Regions from separate parts of the Polaromonas sp. P3_B1 genome, predicted to be linked through region 2. Evidence: predicted binding sites of a transcription regulator. Region 2 holds the regulator's gene; each other region holds the start of a gene.
What was found. Region 2 encodes FliA, which starts transcription of late flagellar genes. Its sites were predicted from a motif close to CTAAAGTTTNNNNNNNNNNNGCCGNTA; they were not measured.
Positions count from the first base shown of each region.

Region 1 (6,282 bases), on a different contig from region 2:
GGCCAGCCAAGAGCAGACTTCCGGCATCGAACAGATCAACCAGGCGATCACGCAGATGGATCAGGTCACGCAGCAGAATGCGGCGCTCGTTGAGCAAGCTGCGGCCGCGGCTTCGTCGCTGCAGGAGCAGGCCGGCGGGTTGTCGGACGCGGTCAGTGTCTTCAAGCTGGAGGACGGTGTTGTGCCGCAGAACCCGCAGCCCACGCCGCGCGCGGCCAATCCTGTCCGCCCGATGTCAACGCCGAAGCAACCACCCCAGGCCCGGCAGGCCATCGCGCCTCCGCTGGCGGCCGGCGCGGCCGGTGGCAGCTGGGAAACCTTTTAAGGCATCCCGGAAAGAAACCTCAAGTTTTGCCAGGACAGGCCGATAAGCAGGGGGAGGCGTGCCGTGGGCAGAGCCTTTCCTGCAAGCCATTGGCCCAACACCATTGATTTCCAAGGAGTGCGCATGCACGCGACCACAAGCCATCCGGTATCCCATGTTGAAACTTCGCCGGGCGCCACATCCGGCACCGGCCCATTGCCGCCTGAAAAAATCGCCGATCTCATCGGCATGATCGACGGCATCGCGCTGCGTACCCGCGCACTGGCCCACGCGGCGGCCGAAGCCGCCCACGCGGGCGAGCAGGGCCGGGGTTTTGCCCTGATGGCCGCCGAAGTCAAAAGCCTGGCCCAGCGCAGCGCAGCGGCGGTCCGGGAAATCAAGGGCCTGATTGGCGACTCGGTGTACAAGGCCGGCCAGGCCGAGGAAGAGCGCCGGCAGCAGTTTGAGGAACGCGCCAAGCGGTGGCAACGCTCGCTGACGGCTTGAGCCGGGTCTTGCTCCCTCTCCCTCGGGGAGAGGGCAGGGGCTGAGCGCTGCGGCTCCGGATGCGCCTGCGCGCATCTGGACAGCGCGAAGAAGCCCAGGCTCTGCCTGGGCTGCGGTCTGCAAGACAGGGCCGGCGGCGTACCAAACATTAGCCATCTCTCCAGACCCGGAGAGCCCTCACCCTAACCCTCTCCCAGAGGGAGAGGGAATGGGGATGGGGAAAAGAGCGCGCGTGCGTGGCATTTGTGTCTTGCTCCCTCTCCCCCTGGGAGAGGGTAGGGGTGAGGGCCAGCGGCATACGAAACATGAGCCACCCCTCCAGACCAGGAGAGCCCTCACCCTAACCCTCTCCCAGGGGGATAGGGAACAAGAAGGCACTTGATTGGAAATAAAGCTCAAGTTCCTCCAGGCCCAGCCGTTATCTCTCTGTATATAGACATCCATGATGCGCCACCCGCATTCCCCAGGGGAGCGCCGCCGTGAAAGACCCGATTTATGTCCAATAGCATGTTTTACACCGGGCTGAGCGGCCTCAACGCCGCCCAGGCCGCGCTGGTGACCACCGGCCACAACACCGCCAACGTCAACACGCCCGGCTACAGCCGCCAGTCCGCGCAGGTCGCGACAGCCGGTGGCGTGTACCGCGCCAGCGTCGGCTTCTTCGGCAGCGGCGCCAAGGTGGTCGACGTGACCCGCAGCTACGACGCCTACCTGGCCTCGCAGCTCAACCAGGCGCAGTCGCTGAACCAGTCGCTCACGACCTACTACACGCAGATCAGCCAGATCGACAACCTGCTGGCCAACCAGAAGGCGGGCCTGGCGCCGCAGCTGCAGTCGCTGTTCACCAACATCCAGGCGGTGGCCAACACGCCGGCCGACCCTGCCGCGCGCCAGCAGCTGATCAGCTCCGCGCAGGCCGCGGCCAACCAGTTTCGTTCCATGGACCAGTACCTGAGCGGCCTGAACAACACGACCAACGACCAGATCTCGGGCACCGTCGACCAGATCAACAGCTATGCCGAGCAGATCGCCAGCCTCAACAAACAGGTGGCCCTGCTCAGCAATGCTTCTGGCGGCCAGGCCCCCAACGACCTGCTGGACCAGCGCGACCAGCTGGTGAACCAGCTCGGCTTGCTGGTGGGCACCAAGCTGGTGGTGCAGGACGGCGGCCAGTACAACATTTCCATCGGCAACGGCCAGTCGCTGGTGCTGGGCGACAGTGCCGCCAAACTCGCGGCGGTGCGCTCGGCCGCCGACCCCAGCCGCATGGCTGTCGCCGTGGTCAACGCGGCCGGCGTGGCGGTGCAGATGCCCGACAGCATGCTCAGCGGTGGCATGCTCGGCGGGCTGATGCAGTTCCGCAGTGAAACCCTGGCCCCCGCGCAGAACGCGCTGGGCCGCATCGCGATCGCGCTGTCGGACGCCTTCAACAGCCAACACAAGCTGGGCGTCGATTTGAATGGCGTGCTCGGCACCAACTTCTTCTCGCAGGCCAGCCCCAGCGTGTTGTCGAACAGCCGCAACACCGGCAACCTGGTGCTCACGCCAACGTTCTCCAACACCAGCCAGCTCACCACCAGCGACTACCGCCTGGACGTGGGCGCCGGCCCCAGCTACACGCTGACGCGCCTGTCGGACAACCAGGTGATACCGATGACCGCCGGCTTCCCGGGCGCCGCGCCCGCCAACACCACGACCTTTGACGGCGTCACGCTGACACTGGCCAGCGGCGCCGGCACGCCCGGCGATTCGTTTTTGATCCAGCCCACGCGCACCGGCGCGCGCGACCTCACGGTGCTGGTCAGCGACCCGGCCAAAATCGCGGCGGCTTCGCCCATCGTGACCGGCAACACGGCGGCCAACCAGGGCAGCGGCAAGATCAGCGCCGGCAAGGTGGACGCGGCCTACCCCGCCACGCCGCTGGCCGCGAAGGTGACGCTCACTTACGATGCGGCCACCAACCAGCTGTCGGGCTTCCCGGCCGGCGCGTCCGTCACCGTGACGCGCGCCGACGGCACGCCCGACCCGGCCAGCCCGTATGCGCCCGGCGCCTCCGTCAGCTACACACCGGGCGCGACTTTCAGTTTTAACGGCATCAGCCTCACGATCAGCGGCGCGCCGGCCAACGGCGACAGCTTTACCGTCGACAAAAACACCGGCGGTATCTCCGACGGCAGCAACGCGCTGCTGCTGGGCGCGCTGCAGAACAAAAAAACCATGGGCGGCGGCACGGCCAGTTTTACCGACTCGTACGCGCAGCTGGTCAGCAGCGTCGGCAACAAGGCCAGGCAGATCCAGATCGCCGGCACGGCGCAGACCAGCCTGGCCACGCAGATACGCTCGGCCCAGCAGTCGGTCTCCGGCGTCAACCAGGACGAGGAAACCGCCAACCTGCTGATGTTCCAGCAGATGTACCAGGCCAATGCCAAGGTCATACAGACGGCATCGACCATGTTTGACGCGGTCCTCGGGATCAACTAAGGAGCCCATGATGCGTATCAGCACCCAGTCTTTTTATGAACAAAGCCAGAGCGCCATGGGTTCGCAACAAAGCAGCCTGCTGCGCGTGCAGCAGCAAATCGGCGCCATGACCAAAATCCTCGCGCCCTCGGACGACCCGCTGGGCGCCACACGCGCACTCGCGGTTTCGCAGTCCATCGCGCTCAATTCGCAGTACGCCACCAGCCGCAAGCAGGCCGAGCAGATGCTTTCGCTCGAAGAGAACTCCCTGCAAAGCGTGACCACCGTGCTGCAGAACGTCAAAAGCCTGCTGGTCGAGGCCGGCAACGGCACCATGACCGACGCCGACCGCGCCACCCTGGCCACCACCTTGCAAAGCGCGTTTGACCAGTTGCAGGGCCTGGCCAACACCGACGACGGCAACGGCCAGTTTTTGTTTGCCGGCTTCAAGACGGGCAGCCCACCTTTTGTGAAACAGCCCGACGGCAGCATCCTCTATGCCGGCGACCAGGGCCAGCGCCTGATGCAGGTCGACGTCTCGCGCCAGATGGCCGGCAGCGACGACGGCCGCAGCATTTTCCAGAGCGTGCAGGGCGGTGCGGGTTATGTCACCCAGGCCCAGGCCGGCAACACCGGCAGCGGCGTGTTCGGCGCGACCTCGGTGACCAACATCGCCGACCCCAACTACGGCAAAGACTTCGTCATCACCTTCACCACGCCCACCACCTACCAGGTCGACACCAACACCGTGCCGCCGGTGGCCATCGTGCCCTCCACCACCTTCACCGCCGGCAGCCCCATCCAGTTCGGCGGCCTGCAGCTGAGCATCACCGGCACGCCCGCGGCCGGCGACAGCTTCCATGCTTCCACCGCGAAGAACGCCGGCACCGACGTCTTCGCCGCCATCAGCGACGCCATCACCGCGCTGCGCTCTCCGGTCGACGGCGCCGGCCCCGCCGCGCAGTCCAAGGTGCTCAACGCCTTGAGCACCGCCAACCGCAAAATCACCAACGCCCACGACAACGTGCTCACGGTGCGCGCCTCGGTCGGCACCCGCCTGCAGGAACTAGACGCCCTGGGCGACACCGGCGACAGCCGCGCCCTCTACGACAAAAGCTACCTCTCAGACCTGCAGGACCTGGACTACGCCAGCGCGATTGCCGAGTTCTACCAACGCCAGACCGCACTGCAGGCCAGCCAGCAGACTTTTGTGCGGATTCAGCAGATTGCTTTGTTTAACTACCTGTAGGCGGGGTAGTTTCGATCAGCTGGAAATAGCCTGGGCGGCCGCGCGGAACAATCTCAGCACCAGAACGAAAAAAGCCGCGGCCACCAGACCACCGACGCCGGCTTGCATCCAGAAGTCGGTGGTCAAGCTGCAGCTTTCAAGCTGAAAGGCCTTCGCGAGTGCAGACCCCACGGGGCCGGCTTTGCAAAATTCCTCCTGCGGGTTGTGAAGCAAGGCTGCAATCGCCAGAAAAAAAGCAAACGCTTGGGATAGCTCAATGGCCATCATGTCGGCCAGTGTTGGCCTTTTGCTGCTCAGTACGGCGATGACCAGGCAGATCGCCATGCCTATCACCACGGCCAGCAAGGCCGCAACAATCATTTCGGGCGATGTGACCAAACCAGGAAAGCGTGTGAACACCAACGTCAGCTCTACTTGAGGTAGCAGGCATAAGGATGCGAACGTCACGATGCCTGGCGTTAGCAACAGCGCCAGGCCCATGAAAAACAGCGGCTTGAGTGGCCCGGTGGGGCTATCTGGAGGTTTCGCCATGATCGATTCTTTCCCTTTTTCTTGGATTCAAGCGCTAGCTTGCTCCGGTTCTGAGTTCCCGGAGCGAGTCTTTCGCACGCGAGCCTAGTGCCAGTTTGCCGCCAACACCGGCGCGAGCGCCGTTTGCTGTGAAGCCGTCAAGCTGGTCTGGCCCATGGCCGGCGGCGCGAAGGCTGCCATGGCGCTCACCAGCTTGTCCACGTCGGTGTGCTGCAACACCTTGCCGTCGCCGCTCTTGACCTGCTCGACATGGTAGGGATCGCCCAGGTACCAGTTCTGCACGATGGCTTTGTCGGCCGTGCCGATGATGCTTACTTCCAGATCGTTGCCGGTGTGGCGGAACCACAGCTGGTCGTTGGCGATGCCGGCGCCGAAGGACAGCACGTCGGTGTTGCCTGCGGTGGCGTCGTTTTCAACAATGCGGTCTTGAGCCATGCCGCGGTAGGCCACATACGTATCGCTACCGCCGCCACCGGCCAGGGTGTTGTTGCCGGCATTGCCGCCGAGCACATTGGCGAGGGCATTGCCCGTGCCGTTGATGGCGGTGCTTCCTGTCAGCGTGAGGTTTTCGACATTGGCGCCCAGCGTATAGCTGACGCTGGCCTGCACGGTATCGCTTCCTTCACCGGCCAATTCGGTCACCACGTCACCCGCGTCATCCACGAAGAAACGGTCATTGCCCAGGCCGCCCACCAATTGGTCCGCGCCCTGGCTCAGCAGGGGAACGTCGCCGGGCCAGGTTTGCGTGCCACCCGTGAGCCAGCTTTGCTGGATGGGATGGAACACAAAGGTGTCGAGGTCCAGCAGGCGCGCGTCAGTGAGGCCATTCAAGCCAATGCTGCCGTCGGCAAAATACAGGCGGGTGTCCGCATCGGACACGGTCACCATCGCGCTTTCACTCTGCCCCGCCGGCAGACCCGCAATACGGGTGAAGGTATAGGTACCCAAGTCCTGGTCAATCGTCTGGCTATAGTCCGCTAGCTTCCCGTTCAAGTAGATGCGGTCCCCTGACGCAACAAGGTTGCTGGCGTCCATCTGGCTGCCCGGAGTGACATACACCTTGACAGGATTGATACCGTTTTTGACCGTCAAGGACTGGCCTGCCGATACGCCGGGCACAATGCCGTCCGCGAGCGAAAACACAGTAGCCGGCCCACCGTTCACGGAATATTTCGCGACCGCAGCACTCGTCATATACACCACCACCGACGCACCCAATGCCGGAACGAGG
Region 1 is NZ_JBFUGK010000031.1:148-6,429, forward strand. Features, by position in the region: partial or broken gene AC1DXS_RS17385 (methyl-accepting chemotaxis protein) at 1-325, shown strand, start outside; gene AC1DXS_RS17390 (methyl-accepting chemotaxis protein) at 449-811, shown strand; gene flgK (flagellar hook-associated protein FlgK) at 1,307-3,292, shown strand; gene flgL (flagellar hook-associated protein FlgL) at 3,303-4,520, shown strand; gene AC1DXS_RS17405 (hypothetical protein) at 4,536-5,051, opposite strand; gene AC1DXS_RS17410 (calcium-binding protein) at 5,136-6,282, opposite strand, start outside.
Region 1: a site for FliA is predicted at 1,206-1,232, ahead of flgK (flagellar hook-associated protein FlgK). Genes of this name have one in related genera too.

Region 2 (6,282 bases):
CGTCTCGCGCGTCACCACCGACGAGGACGTGGGCGGCCAGCTCACGGGCCAGCTCTTCGCGAATCCGCAGGTGCTGTTCCTGACGGCCGGCGTCATAGGCCTGATGGGTCTGATCCCCGGCATGCCCAATATCGCGTTTCTGATCATCGCGGGCGGCCTGGTCTGGCTGGGGCGGCGCATTGCGCGGCGCGGCGCTGCGGGCGCGGCCGCAGCGGCGCAAGCCCCACCGCCACCGGCCCCGGCCGAATCGCAGGAGGCCAGTTGGGACGACGTGGCCCTGGTGGATCCGCTGGGGCTGGAAGTCGGCTACCGGCTGATCTCGCTGGTCGACAAAAGCCAGAACGGCGAGCTGCTGGGCCGCATCAAAAGCATACGCAAGAAGTTCGCGCAGGACATCGGTTTCCTGGTGCCGGTGGTCCACATCCGCGACAACCTGGAGATCAAGCCCAACGCCTATGTGCTCAAGCTCAAGGGCGTGCAGATCGGCGAGGGCGAGGCCTTTCCCGGCCAGTGGATGGCCATCAACCCGGGCCAGGTCAGCGCAAGCCTGCCGGGCACGCAGACCAAGGACCCGGCTTTCGGCCTGCCCGCGACCTGGATAGACAGCGGCCTGCGCGAGCAGGCGCAGATCTACGGCTACACCGTGGTCGACGCCAGCACCGTGGTGGCCACGCATTTAAACCACCTCATCCACGCGCATGCGGCCGAGCTGCTGGGCCGGCAGGAGGTGCAGCAGCTGCTGGACCGCATCGGCAAGGAGTCGCCCATGCTGGTGCAGGACCTGGTGCCCAAGACGCTCTCGCTCACCACGCTGCAGAAAGTGCTGCAAAACCTGCTCGAGGAAAACGTGCCGATACGCGATATGCGCACCATCCTCGACGTGCTGGCCGAGCACGGGCCCACGGTGACCGACACCACCGAACTGAGCTCGCTGATACGGCTGGCGCTGTCGCGCGCCATCGTGCAGCAGATCTTCCCGGGCAACGAAGCCCTGCAGGTGATAGGCCTGGACAGCGCGCTGGACCGTGTGCTGCTGCAGGCCCTGGCCAACAGCGCCGGCCTGGAGCCGGGCCTGGCCGACAGGCTGCTGCGCGAAGCCCAGCAGGCCATGGACCGCCAGGCCGGGCTGGGCCTGGCGCCGGTGCTGGTGGTGCAGCACCCGCTGCGCGTGCTGCTGGCGCGCTTCCTTCGCCGCAGCCTGCCGCAGCTCAAGGTGCTGTCGCACGCTGAGATACCCGACACCCGCACCATCCAGGTGACCGCCACGATTGGAGCCACGACGTGAACAGCCGCAGCAGCAACGCCACCGAACAGACCTGCCGGATCGTCGCGCCTTCGAGCCGCGAGGCCTTGCGCCTGGTGCGCGAAAAACTGGGCCCCGATGCGGTGGTGCTTTCGAACCGCGTGACGGTCGATGGCGTGGAAGTCGTCGCGGCGCTCGAGGAGTTTGCCGCCACCTCCCTACCCGAACCCGCGCCGGCTGTGGTGGCCACGCCCGCCCCGGTCGAAAGCGACCCCGTGTTGCGCGAAATCCATTCCATGCGCGGCATGATCGAAGAGCAACTCGCCGGCATGGCATGGAACGACAAGCAGCGTCGCGACCCGGTGCGCGGCCATTTGCTGCGCACCCTGCTGGGCGCGGGTTTCAGCGCACGCCTGGCCAAGGACATCCTGCAGGACCTGCCCACGGGCCAGGGCCAGGCGCAGGGCATGGACTATGCGAAGGCCGAGCTCGCGCGCCGCATGCCGCTGCTCGAGGACGAAGGCGCGCTGTTGGACGAGGGCGGCGTCTATGCGCTGATGGGCCCGACCGGCGTGGGCAAGACCACCACCACGGCCAAGCTCGCGGCGCGCTGCGTGATGCGCTTCGGCGCCGACAAGCTGGCGCTGGTCACCACCGACAGCTACCGCATAGGTGCGTACGAGCAGTTGCGCATCTACGGCCAGATCCTGGGCGTGTCGGTGCATGCGGTGAAAGACGCGGCCGACCTGGACCGGGTGCTGGCCGGCCTGCGCGACAAGCACATGGTGCTGATAGACACCGTGGGCATGAGCCAGCGCGACCGCGCGGTGGCCGGGCAGATCGCCATGCTGTGCGGCGCGAGCCGGCCCGTCAAGCGGCTGCTGCTGCTCAATGCCTCCAGCCACGGCGACACCTTGAACGAAGTGGTGCAGGCCTACCGCCACGGCGAGAAGGCCGATGGCGCAACGGATGGGCAGTGGGACCTCGCGGGCTGCATCTTCACCAAGGTCGACGAGGCCACGCACCCCGGCGCGCTGATCGACATGGCGATACGCCACCAGCTGCCGGTGCATTACATCTCCAGCGGCCAGCAGGTGCCCGAGCACCTGGCGCCGGCTGACGGCCAGGCCCTGGTCGACAGCGTGTTCCAGGCCCGAAGCCGCAGCGCGCTGTTTGTGCCCGGCGAGTCCGACCTGGAAGACAAACCCGCGGCAGGCGGCGATGAGGCGCAGGCCGCCAGCGAGCGCCTGCGCGCGCAATGCCGGCAACTGATCAATGCCTTGACGCACAACGCGCAGGCGCTGGCCGCCAACGCGGCAGCGCTGTCGCAGGGCGGCATAGGTTTTGAGGAAACGCGTGCGCTGTGGCGCCGGCTTTGCGACCCCGCAGGTGCCGGCGACGCGCAGAGTGTCTCGCAGATGCTGCTGTCCCAGGCGATTGAGGGCAGTGCCGCGCTGTGCGGCGACCATGTGCTGGCCGTGGCCGGTGAGGCGCGCGGGAGCGAAGCAGCGCCAGGGCTGGGCAGCACGCTGCTGCTGTCGGACCGCACGGGCAAGGTGTTTGCGGTGCCACTGCAGGGCGATGCGGATTCTGCGCAGCCCGCCGGCTGGGCGCTGCAGCCCGCGCTCGGCAAAACCGTGGTCCACCTGTTCGCGCAGGTGCCCGAGGCCGGTTTGATCCGGCAGTGGCAAGCCGAGGGGCGCGCCTGGGCGGCGGCCGGCGGCTCGGCCATGCGCATGGTTGACCCGGAGACCGGCGCGCGCGGCACACTGGGCCGCTTGGCTGCGGGCCTGGATTTCGGCCCGGCCCAGCCCGTGGTGTATCGCAAGAAGGCGGCCCTGATGTCGGTGGCCGAGGCGCGTGTCAGCCTGCGGCCCGAACTGGGTGAGATGGCCCCCGGCACGCAGCCGCCCTTGCCGGTGCTGCGCTGCGTGGTCAGGCGCATGGTCGATGCGCACAGCGGCAAGCTGCTGGCGCACAGCTACGTGCTGGCCGGCGAGGGCCTGCGCGTCCCGGCCCACAGCCTGGCGCAGTGGCCCAGCTGGCGCAGCGCCGCCGAACCGTATTTCAAACTGCTGGGCCAGGGCTTCAGCCAGCTCGATGCGGCTGCTGCACCCGCGCGCCGGCTGATTGCCGGCCGCGCCTGCGCCACCGTCTTTTTGCTGCAGGGCCTGCGGGACGCCTGGGCCGATACGGCACGCGCGGCGCTCGCGCAACTGGCGGGGCGCGCGCCGAAAGCGGGCCGGCCCGTGCCGGCCGCCGTACTGCTCGAAGGCCTGGGCAAGCTGCTGGTGTTGCTCGACGCGCTGGAGACGGAAGGCATGGCCGCGCCGTCCCCCGCGCACCTGCCCGCCGCGCGCGGCTGAGGATGAAACCGTGAAGACACCGGGCAGCGACCAGGCCGACGGGCTCAGGCGCCTCATGGCGAACAGCCCGGGCCGGCTGCTGGCTTTTGTGGGCGGCGCGCCCGGCGTGGGCGTGAGCAGCATCACCATGAACATCGCGGCGGCGCTGGCCCGGCTGGGCCAGGACGTTCGCCTGCACGATGAGCGCGGCGATGCGCCGCAAGCGTATGCGCGCAGCCAGGGCCGGCTGGTGCTGGTGGATGCGCGGCTGGACGGCGAGGGCCTGCTCTCGCCGCTGGCGGCCCGGGCCGACGACGTGGTGGTGCTGCTGCGGCCGCAGGTGGAAGCCATCACGGCCGCCTATGCCTGCATCAAGCGGCTGCAGCAGGCGCACGCGCTGCAGCGCATGCGCGTGCTGGTCAACCATGCGATGGATGAGGGTGATGCCGCCCGCATCTTGGCCAACCTGGCCAGCGTCGCGCGCGGCTACCTCGGGCTGGCGCTGGAGCCGGCCGGCTGCATACGCGAGGACGTGCAGCTGGCGCAGGCGCGCTGGCTCAACATGAGCGTGGTGCAAGCCTTCCCGGGCAGCCCGGCCGCGCTGGACGTCGATGCGCTTGCCGCCGATTTGCTGCGCTGGCCGGTGCCTTCGGAACGCCAGGAATCACCTTCGGGGCCTGCGCCCCGGGAGCGGTCCCCGGCGGTGTCCCGCGCCGCCGCCTGATCTCTCTACCGTTCAAGAAGCAGGAGGAATCCTTCCATGTACACCCCCCAGGGAAAGATGGCCCAGTCCGCGCCGGAACTGCTGGCCCAGCACGCGCCGCTGGTGCGCAGGCTGGCGCTGCAGCTGATCGCCAGGCTGCCGGCCAGTGTGGAGCTGGACGACCTGATTCAGGTCGGCATGATGGGCCTGCTGGACGCCGCCGAAAAATACCAGGACGACCAGGGCGCGAAGTTTGAAACCTACGCGAGCCAGCGCATACGCGGCGCCATGCTCGACGAGCTGCGCGCCAACGACTGGGTGTCGCGCGGCCTGCGCAAGTCCTCGCGCAGCGTGTCCATGGCGGTGCGCGCGCAGGAGCAGAAGCTGGGCCGCGCGCCCAGCGAAAGCGAAATCGCCCAGGCCATGGAGCTGCCCCTGGCGGCCTACCAGCAACTGCTGCAGGAGATACACGGCTGCCAGCTTGTGTATTACGAAGACTTTGAGCGCGGCGACAGCGAGAACGGCGAGAGCAGTTTTCTGGACCGGCAAGACCACGGCGACCGCGTGCTGGCCGACGAGCCGCTCACGCAGCTGCTGCAGGGCGACTTCCGGCGGCAACTCATCGCCGCCATCGGTGAACTGCCCGAGCGCGAGCAGTTGCTGCTGAGCCTTTATTACGACGAAGAGCTGAACCTGCGCGAGATAGGCGCGGTGCTCGACGTGACCCAGTCACGCGTCTGCCAGCTGCACAGCCAGGCCATCAGCCGGCTGCGCGCCGGCCTGGCGGAGGTGCTGGGGTTGGAGGTGGCGCCGCGCAAGCCCGCAGCGGCGCCGGCTGCCGCCCGCCCCCGGGTTGCGAGGGTTATGTTGTGAGGTGTCTGCTCTTGCCCTCTGCATGGGCTTGCTGGCCGGGGGTTGCCCGGCGGCAAGTAACTTTCTTTTGCTTCGCCAAAAGAAAGTCACCAAAGAAAAGGCGACCCGCAGTCTGGGTCCCCTGCGCTGCGCTACGGGGCAACCTGCGGTGCTCGAGCCAAGCGGGGTCAAAAACAACTCGCCTGCGGCTCAAACACGTTTTTGCCCTGATCCGCTTGTCTCTGCGCTCCTCGGCCCAGCCAGGACGGGGCAATCGGGAGCGGGGACAAAAAACAAGGACACGCCGTGGCGTGTCCTTGTTTGGGTATTCGGGGTTCTGTCTTCGGCTGTTTGGCTGTTGGTAGTCGGGCCCCTTGTGTATGCGCCGAGGAGCGCAGGTCCAGACGGATAAGGGCAAAAACGTGTTTGAGCGCAGCGAGTTGTTTTTGACCCCGTCTGGGCCGAGCACCGCAGGCTGCCCCGTAGCGCAGCGGAGGGGACGCAGACACCAGGGTCGCCTTTTCTTTTGCTTACTTTTCTTTTGGCGAAGCAAAAGAAAAGTGAGTTGCCGCCGGGCAACCCCCGGCCAGCAGAACCAAGAAGAGGGCGGTGAAGGGAGGAAGGAGGAGAGGGGAGAGCACGCTCAGCCGGCGCAAGACCCGGCCCCCAAACTTAAGTTTTCATCAGGCCAGTCGATAGATGAACGATAGATAAAAGATAGATAAAGACATCCATTCATTCCAAAGGAATCCGTATGCACGAAACAAACAGCAGCCCCGCCGCAGCCGGTAAATCACTCGAATTCCTGGCCTTCAGGCTGGGCCGGGAAGAGTACGGCGTGGACATCCAGAGAGTGCAGGAGCTGCGCGGCTACGACACGGTCACGCGCATCGCCAATGCGCCCGAACACATCAAGGGCGTGGTCAACCTGCGCGGCATCATCGTGCCGATTGTGGACATGCGCATCAAGTTCAATCTCGGCACGCCCAGCTACGACCAGTTCACCGTGGTGATCATCCTGAACATCGCCAGCCGGGTGATGGGCATGGTGGTGGACAGTGTGTCGGACGTGATCACGCTGGAATCCGACCAGGTCAGGCCCGCACCCGAAATGGGCGCGCTGCTGGACACCGAATACC
Region 2 is NZ_JBFUGK010000060.1:5,225-11,506, reverse strand. Features, by position in the region: gene flhA (flagellar biosynthesis protein FlhA) at 1-1,285, shown strand, start outside; gene flhF (flagellar biosynthesis protein FlhF) at 1,282-3,609, shown strand; gene AC1DXS_RS23815 (MinD/ParA family ATP-binding protein) at 3,620-4,312, shown strand; gene AC1DXS_RS23810 (RNA polymerase sigma factor FliA) at 4,349-5,164, shown strand; gene AC1DXS_RS23805 (chemotaxis protein CheW) at 5,898-6,282, shown strand, end outside.

Region 3 (6,282 bases), on a different contig from region 2:
TTGGCGCGCGTCATGTTGGACACTTCGGTCGCGTAGTCCGCGTCTTCGATGCGCGAACGCGAGGAAGACAGGTTGGTCACCGTGGTGCCCAGGTTGGAGATCACCGAGTCAAAACGGTTTTGCACCGCACCCAGCGAACCGCGCAGGTCGTCCACCACCTTCAGGGCGGCGTCGATCTTCTTGAGCGCGTTGCCGGTGGCGGCACCGGCGAATTCGGCCGTGGGCGTTGCACCGCTCAGGATGATGTCGGTGCCGTCAACCGTGTTGCTGCCGGCGGCGCCGGTGTCGGTCAGCGCGGCCTGGATGCCGGCCAGGCCGTAGTTTTTGCCCTGGATGGAGACGAAGGCGGTCACGGTGCCGGCAGCGTCGGTGCCGACCTTGACGGGCTGGGTCGTCAGGGTCACGGCAGCCGCGACGCCGTTGGCGGGGTCGGTGAAATCGACCGTGGCCGTGTTCAGCGTGACGGCGCCGGTGGCGGGAGCCACGGAAGCCGCGTAGAAGTCGTCACCGCTCTTGACCACCCAGTTGGCCGTCGGGGCGCCCGCGGCGGTCAGCACGTTGTGCAGGGACAGGTTGGAAGCGCTGACCGTGGAGCCGGTGGCCGCGGTCAGGGCCGTGGCGACGGCGCTCAGGTCGGTGGCGACGGGTGCGCCGGCGCCTGGATCGACCGTGAGTGCGGCGGCGCTGACGTTCAGCGCGTTGCTGGCAACCGAGAAGCCCGTCATCTTCAGGCTGGCGGAGTCGATCTGCTTGAGGTTGATGTCGATGGTCTCACCGTCGTTCGCGCCGACCTGGATGCTCAGCTTGTTGTTGGCGGCCAGCACCTTCACGCCGTTGAAGTCGGTCTGTGCCGAGGTGCGGTCGATTTCTTCGAGGCGCTGGGTGATTTCAGCCTGGATGGAGGCTTTGTCGGCGACCGAGTTGGAGCCGTTGGCCGATTGCACGGCCAGTTCGCGGATGCGCTGCAGGTTGCTGTTGATTTCGGTCAGCGCGCCTTCAGTGGTCTGCGCCAGCGAGATGCCGTCGTTGGCGTTGCGCTGTGCGACGGCCAGGCCCTTGATGTTGGCGGTGAAGCGGTTGGCGATGGCCTGGCCGGCCGCGTCGTCCTTGGCGCTGTTGATGCGCAGGCCCGAGGACAGGCGCTGGATCGCGGTGTTCAGCGACGACTGCGACTTGTTGAGGTTGTTCTGCGTGAGCAGGGAAAGCGAGTTGGTATTGATGACTTGGGCCATGAGGGACTCCTGATTACTTGGGTTATGGACTCCGGCTAACTTGCCGTCACGCTGGCCTTGCGGGCCATGACAGTCTGCAAGCCACCGTTGTCCAGCTTATCGGCCGGCTCCGGAAAATCTTTAACCCGCGGCGCAAAATAATTCGCGCCCGTCCCTCATCAGGCCGGCATGTTCATGATTTCCTGGTAGGCCGCGACCACGCGGTTGCGCACCTGCAGGCCCATCTGGAAGCCGATGTTGGCCTTCTGCATGTCGACCATCACGTCGTTGAGCGCCACGCCGGGTTTGCCGAGCTCGAAGGCCTCGGCCTGGCTGTAGGCGTTCTGCTGCGTTTCGCTGATGCGGTCCAGCGATTTTTTGAGCTCGCCGGCGAAGCCCCCGGTGGCGGCGGCGGCCTCGCCGCCTTGCGCCGCGGACGGCGCCGACGCCTGGGCCAGCGCGCGCATTTGCTGCAGCACGGACTCGATCGAAGAAATGGCCATGGTGTTTCTTTCAGGCGCGTGCGCCCTGTTGGATGACGGCCTGAAGCGTAGCGGCCGGGCACACGCGCGCATCAGGCCAAAAGACGGCAAAAGCCCCGGCTATTCAGCCGATAGGGAAGCCGGGCCGGCTCTGACAATTCCTCCCAGGGACCAGCCCGCACATGCCCGCATGACAGCCGCCAGTCGCCAGTCGCCAGTCGCCCTTGCACTTTCGCCTTTGAATAAGACCTGTTGTATGTCCACCGTTGATTCGGCCACCGCGCCCTTCGCACATCGCCGGCCTCCACCCAGCCTTCGCTTCATCGCCGCCCCTGCATGCGGCATGACGGCCGTTGCCGGGTGACCCCATGAGCTCCGCCGCACCGGGCGCAGGCACGTCCCTGCCCAAGGCGCCGCCATGGCTGGCGCAGCTGCGCGCCGCCCCGCGCCTGCCGCTGATGGTGGGCGCCTCGGCCGCGGTGGCCGCCATCGCGGCGCTGTGGCTGTGGAGCCGCGCACCGGACTACGGTGTGCTCTACAGCAACCTGTCCGACCGCGACGGCGGCGCCATCATCGCCTCGCTGCAGCAGATGAACATTCCCTACAAGTTCACCGAGGGCGGCGGCGCGCTGCTGGTGGCGGCCAACAAGGTGCCCGAGGCGCGCCTGCGTCTGGCCGCCCAGGGACTGCCCAAGGGCGGCACCGTCGGCTTTGAACTGATGGACGCGCAGAAGTTCGGCACCAGCCAGTTCGCCGAGCAGGTCAACTACCAGCGCGCCCTCGAAGGCGAACTCGCGCGTTCCATCAACGCCATTTCCGCCGTCGAGTCGGCGCGCGTGCACCTGGCGCTGCCCAAGCCGTCGCTGTTCGTGCGCGACCAGAAGAAACCCAGCGCCTCGGTGGTGCTGAGCCTGCACCGCGGCCGCAGCATCGACGAGGGCCAGGTCAGCGCCATCGTGCACCTGATCTCCAGCAGCGTGCCCGAGCTCTCGGCCAAAAGCATCACCGTGGTCGACCAGGCCGGCAACCTGCTGTCGGCGGCCAACGCCGGCGCGCGCGGGCTGGACGTGAGCCAGCTCAAGTACACGCAGGAAATAGAACAGGGCTACATACGCCGCATCGAGGCCATCCTGCAGCCCATCCTGGGCGCGGGCAATGTGCATGCGCAGGTGGCGGCCGACATCGACTTTTCCGTCGTCGAGAACACCGACGAAAAATACCGGCCCAACCAGGAGCCGGGCAGTGCCGCCATCCGCAGCCAGCAGTCCAGCGAATCCAGTCAAGGAAGCGGCGGCCCGGCCACCGGCGTGCCCGGCGCATTGACCAACCAGCCGCCGCCCGAGCCGGTGGCGCCCATCACGGCGCCGGCGCAAACCAAACAGGCAAGCCCGCCAGGCGCCGCGCCCGCGGCCCAGCTCAAAATGAGCGCCGAACTCGGCTCCGCCGGCGCCTCGCCGCGCGCAGCAGGCATCAGTGGAAATTCGCGCAAGGACGTCACCACCAACTACGAGGTGGACCGCTCCATACGCCACACGCAGCAGGGCGCGGGCGGCATCAAGCGCCTGTCGGTCGCGGTGGTGGTCAACTACCGCGGCGCAACCGGTGGCGGCGGCGCGGGAAAGCGCGCGGCCCTGACGGCCGCCGAGCTCGAGCAGGTCCGCAACCTGGCGCGCCAGGCCATGGGCTTCAGCGCCGAGCGCGGCGACTCGCTCAACGTGGTCAACAGCCTCTTCGCCTCCGACGCCGATACACCCGAGCTGCCGCTGTGGCGCCAGCCCGAGAGCATCGAGATCGCCAAGTCATCGGGCAAGTACTTGCTGCTCGGGCTGCTGGCGCTCTACCTCTGGCTGGCCGTGCTGCGGCCGCTGCTGCGCAAGCACCTGCAGCCATCGCCGGCGGCGTATGCGGCCAGTGCGGACGGGGAAACTTCCGGCGAAGCGGCCGACGAACAGGCGCAGGCCCTGAGCCGGGAAGAGCAGGAACGGCGCAAGCAACGGCACCAGGCGGATCTTCAGTACGCCCAGGAAATGGCGAACACCGAACCCGCCATGGTGGCCATGCTGATCAAACACTGGACGGAAAAGCATGGTGGATGAAGGCACGCGCAAAAGCGCCATTTTGTTGATGTCGCTGGGCGAGGCCGGCGCCGGCAGCGTGCTGCAGCATCTTCCGCAGCATGTGGTCCAGACCCTGGGCAAGGCCATGGCGGGCCTGGCGCAAGTCAGGCGCGACGAAGTCAGCGAGGTGCTGCGCGAGTTCCGCGAGGAAACCGAGCAGTACTCGGCCACGCACGTGGACGCCGGCAGCTACCTGCGCGCCGTGCTCAACAAGGCCCTGGGCAACACCCGCGCGGCCGACCTGCTGGAAAGCATTTCCCAGCCCGACAGCTCGACCAGCGGCATAGACCGCCTGAACCAGCTCGAAGCGACCGAGGTCGTCGAGCTGATCCGCGACGAGCATCCGCAGATCATCGCCACCTTGCTGGTGCACCTGGACCGCGACAAGGCCGCCGAGGTGCTGGAGCAGCTGCCCGAGCGCGTGCGCCATGACGCCGTGCTGCGCGTGGCCACCTTCGGCGGCGTGCAGCCGGCGGCGCTGAAAGAGCTGACCGACGTGCTCACCGACATGCTGTCCGGCGAGGGTGTCAAGCGCAGCCGCCTGGGCGGCATACGCGCGGCCGCCGAGATCGTCAACATGATGAGCAGCGCACAGGAGGAAAGCGTCATCAAGCACGTGCGCGAGCATGACGAAGCGCTGGCGCAGAAGATGATCGACGAGATGTTCCTCTTCGAGAACCTGCTCGATCTCGAGGACCGCAGCGTGCAATTGCTGCTCAAGGAAGTCGAATCGGAATCGCTGATCGTCGCGCTCAAGGGCGCGCCCATGGAGCTGCGCGACAAATTCCTCAAGAACATGTCGCAGCGCGCCGCCGAAATGCTGCGGGAAGACATCGAGATGCGCGGCCCGGTACGCGTGTCGCAGGTCGAGGCCGAGCAAAAAGGCATCCTGCAGATCGTGCGCCGCCTGGCCGATGCGGGCGAGATCGTGCTCGGCGGCCAGGGCAACGACTCCTATGTATAACAAGCCCGCCAACACTCCGGCAGCACGGTCCGGGCCGCCTTTCGCGCGCCGCGCCAACGGCGCCAAGGAAGCGCTCACCGCCTGGGAACGCTGGGAGATGACAGCCATCGGGCAAGAGCCGGTTTCACCGGCCGCCCTGCCCCCCGAACCCAAGCCGGCGCCCGTGGTCGCGCCGCTCAAACCCGAAGTGCTGATCAACGACGTCGAGCTGGCACAGCTGCGCCTGCAGGCCCTGCAGGCCGGTGAGGCCGAAGGCTTTCGCCAGGGCTACGCCCAGGGCCGTACGCAGGGCCGCGCCGACGCCATGGCCGAAGTGCAGGCCGAAGCGCGGCAGCTGCGCGCGCTGGCGCAAACCCTGCCCGACGCGCTGCGCGGCGCCGAAAACGAGATCGCCCAGAACCTGCTGGCGCTGGCGCTGGACATCGCGCGCCAGGTGTTGGGCCAGGCGCTGGCACTCGACAGCGGCGCCATCCTGCCGGTGGTGCGCGAGCTGCTGCAGGCCGAGCCGGCATTGAGCGGCGCGCCGCAGCTGGTGCTGCACCCCGACGACGCGGCCCTGGTGCAGCAGCACCTGGCCGAAGATTTACAGGCCGCCGGCTGGCGCATACGCAGCGACGCCGCCTGCCAGCGCGGCGGTTGCCGCGTGCTGGCGGCCAGCGGCGAGCAGGACGCAAGCATTCCCGGCCGCTGGGAGCGCGTCACCGCGGCCCTGGTCAAGACCGCCATGCACACCCCCACCCTTGTCCATGGTTGAGCAAAGCGCCGCCACTGCCGCTGCCCCCCCGTTGCGCGCCTGGCACAGTGTGCTCGACGACGCACGCAGCGCAGTCGCGCAAAGCGTGCCGGTGCGCAGCTACGGCCGGCTCACGCGCGCCGTCGGGCTGGTGCTCGAAGCCGTCGGCCTGCGCCTGCCCGTCGGCAGCGACTGCCTGATCGAGCTGCCGCCCGGCTACCCGCAAAAAACCGCCGAAGCTGAAGTGGTGGGTTTTTCCGGCGACCGCATCTTTTTGATGCCGCAAAGCGAGGTCGACGGCCTGCTGCCCGGCGCACGCGTCTATGCGCTGGACTCGCCCACGGGCCATGCCGGCGGCCTGGGGCCGCGCACCAAACGGCTGCCGGTGGGCGCCGGCATGCTGGGCCGTGTGGTCGATGCCGCCGGCCGGCCGCTGGACGGGCGCGGCCCGCTGGACTTCACACGCGAGGTGCCGCTGGCCGCCAAGCCCATCAACCCGCTGAGCCGCGCACCGATCGACAGCGTGCTCGACGTCGGCGTGCGCGCCATCAACGCGCTGCTGACCGTGGGGCGCGGCCAGCGCATGGGCCTGTTCGCCGGCTCCGGCGTCGGCAAAAGCGTGCTGCTGGGCATGATGGCGCGCTACACCAGCGCCGACGTCATCGTCGTCGGCCTGATCGGCGAGCGCGGCCGCGAGGTCAAGGACTTTATCGAAAACACCCTGGGCGAGGAAGGCATGGCGCGTGCCGTGCTGGTGGCCGCGCCGGCCGACACC
Region 3 is NZ_JBFUGK010000031.1:21,456-27,737, reverse strand. Features, by position in the region: gene AC1DXS_RS17505 (FliC/FljB family flagellin) at 1-1,232, opposite strand, end outside; gene fliE (flagellar hook-basal body complex protein FliE) at 1,391-1,714, opposite strand; gene fliF (flagellar basal-body MS-ring/collar protein FliF) at 2,062-3,789, shown strand; gene fliG (flagellar motor switch protein FliG) at 3,779-4,774, shown strand; gene fliH (flagellar assembly protein FliH) at 4,767-5,528, shown strand; gene fliI (flagellar protein export ATPase FliI) at 5,521-6,282, shown strand, end outside.
Region 3: a site for FliA is predicted at 1,330-1,356, ahead of AC1DXS_RS17505 (FliC/FljB family flagellin). Genes of this name have one in related genera too.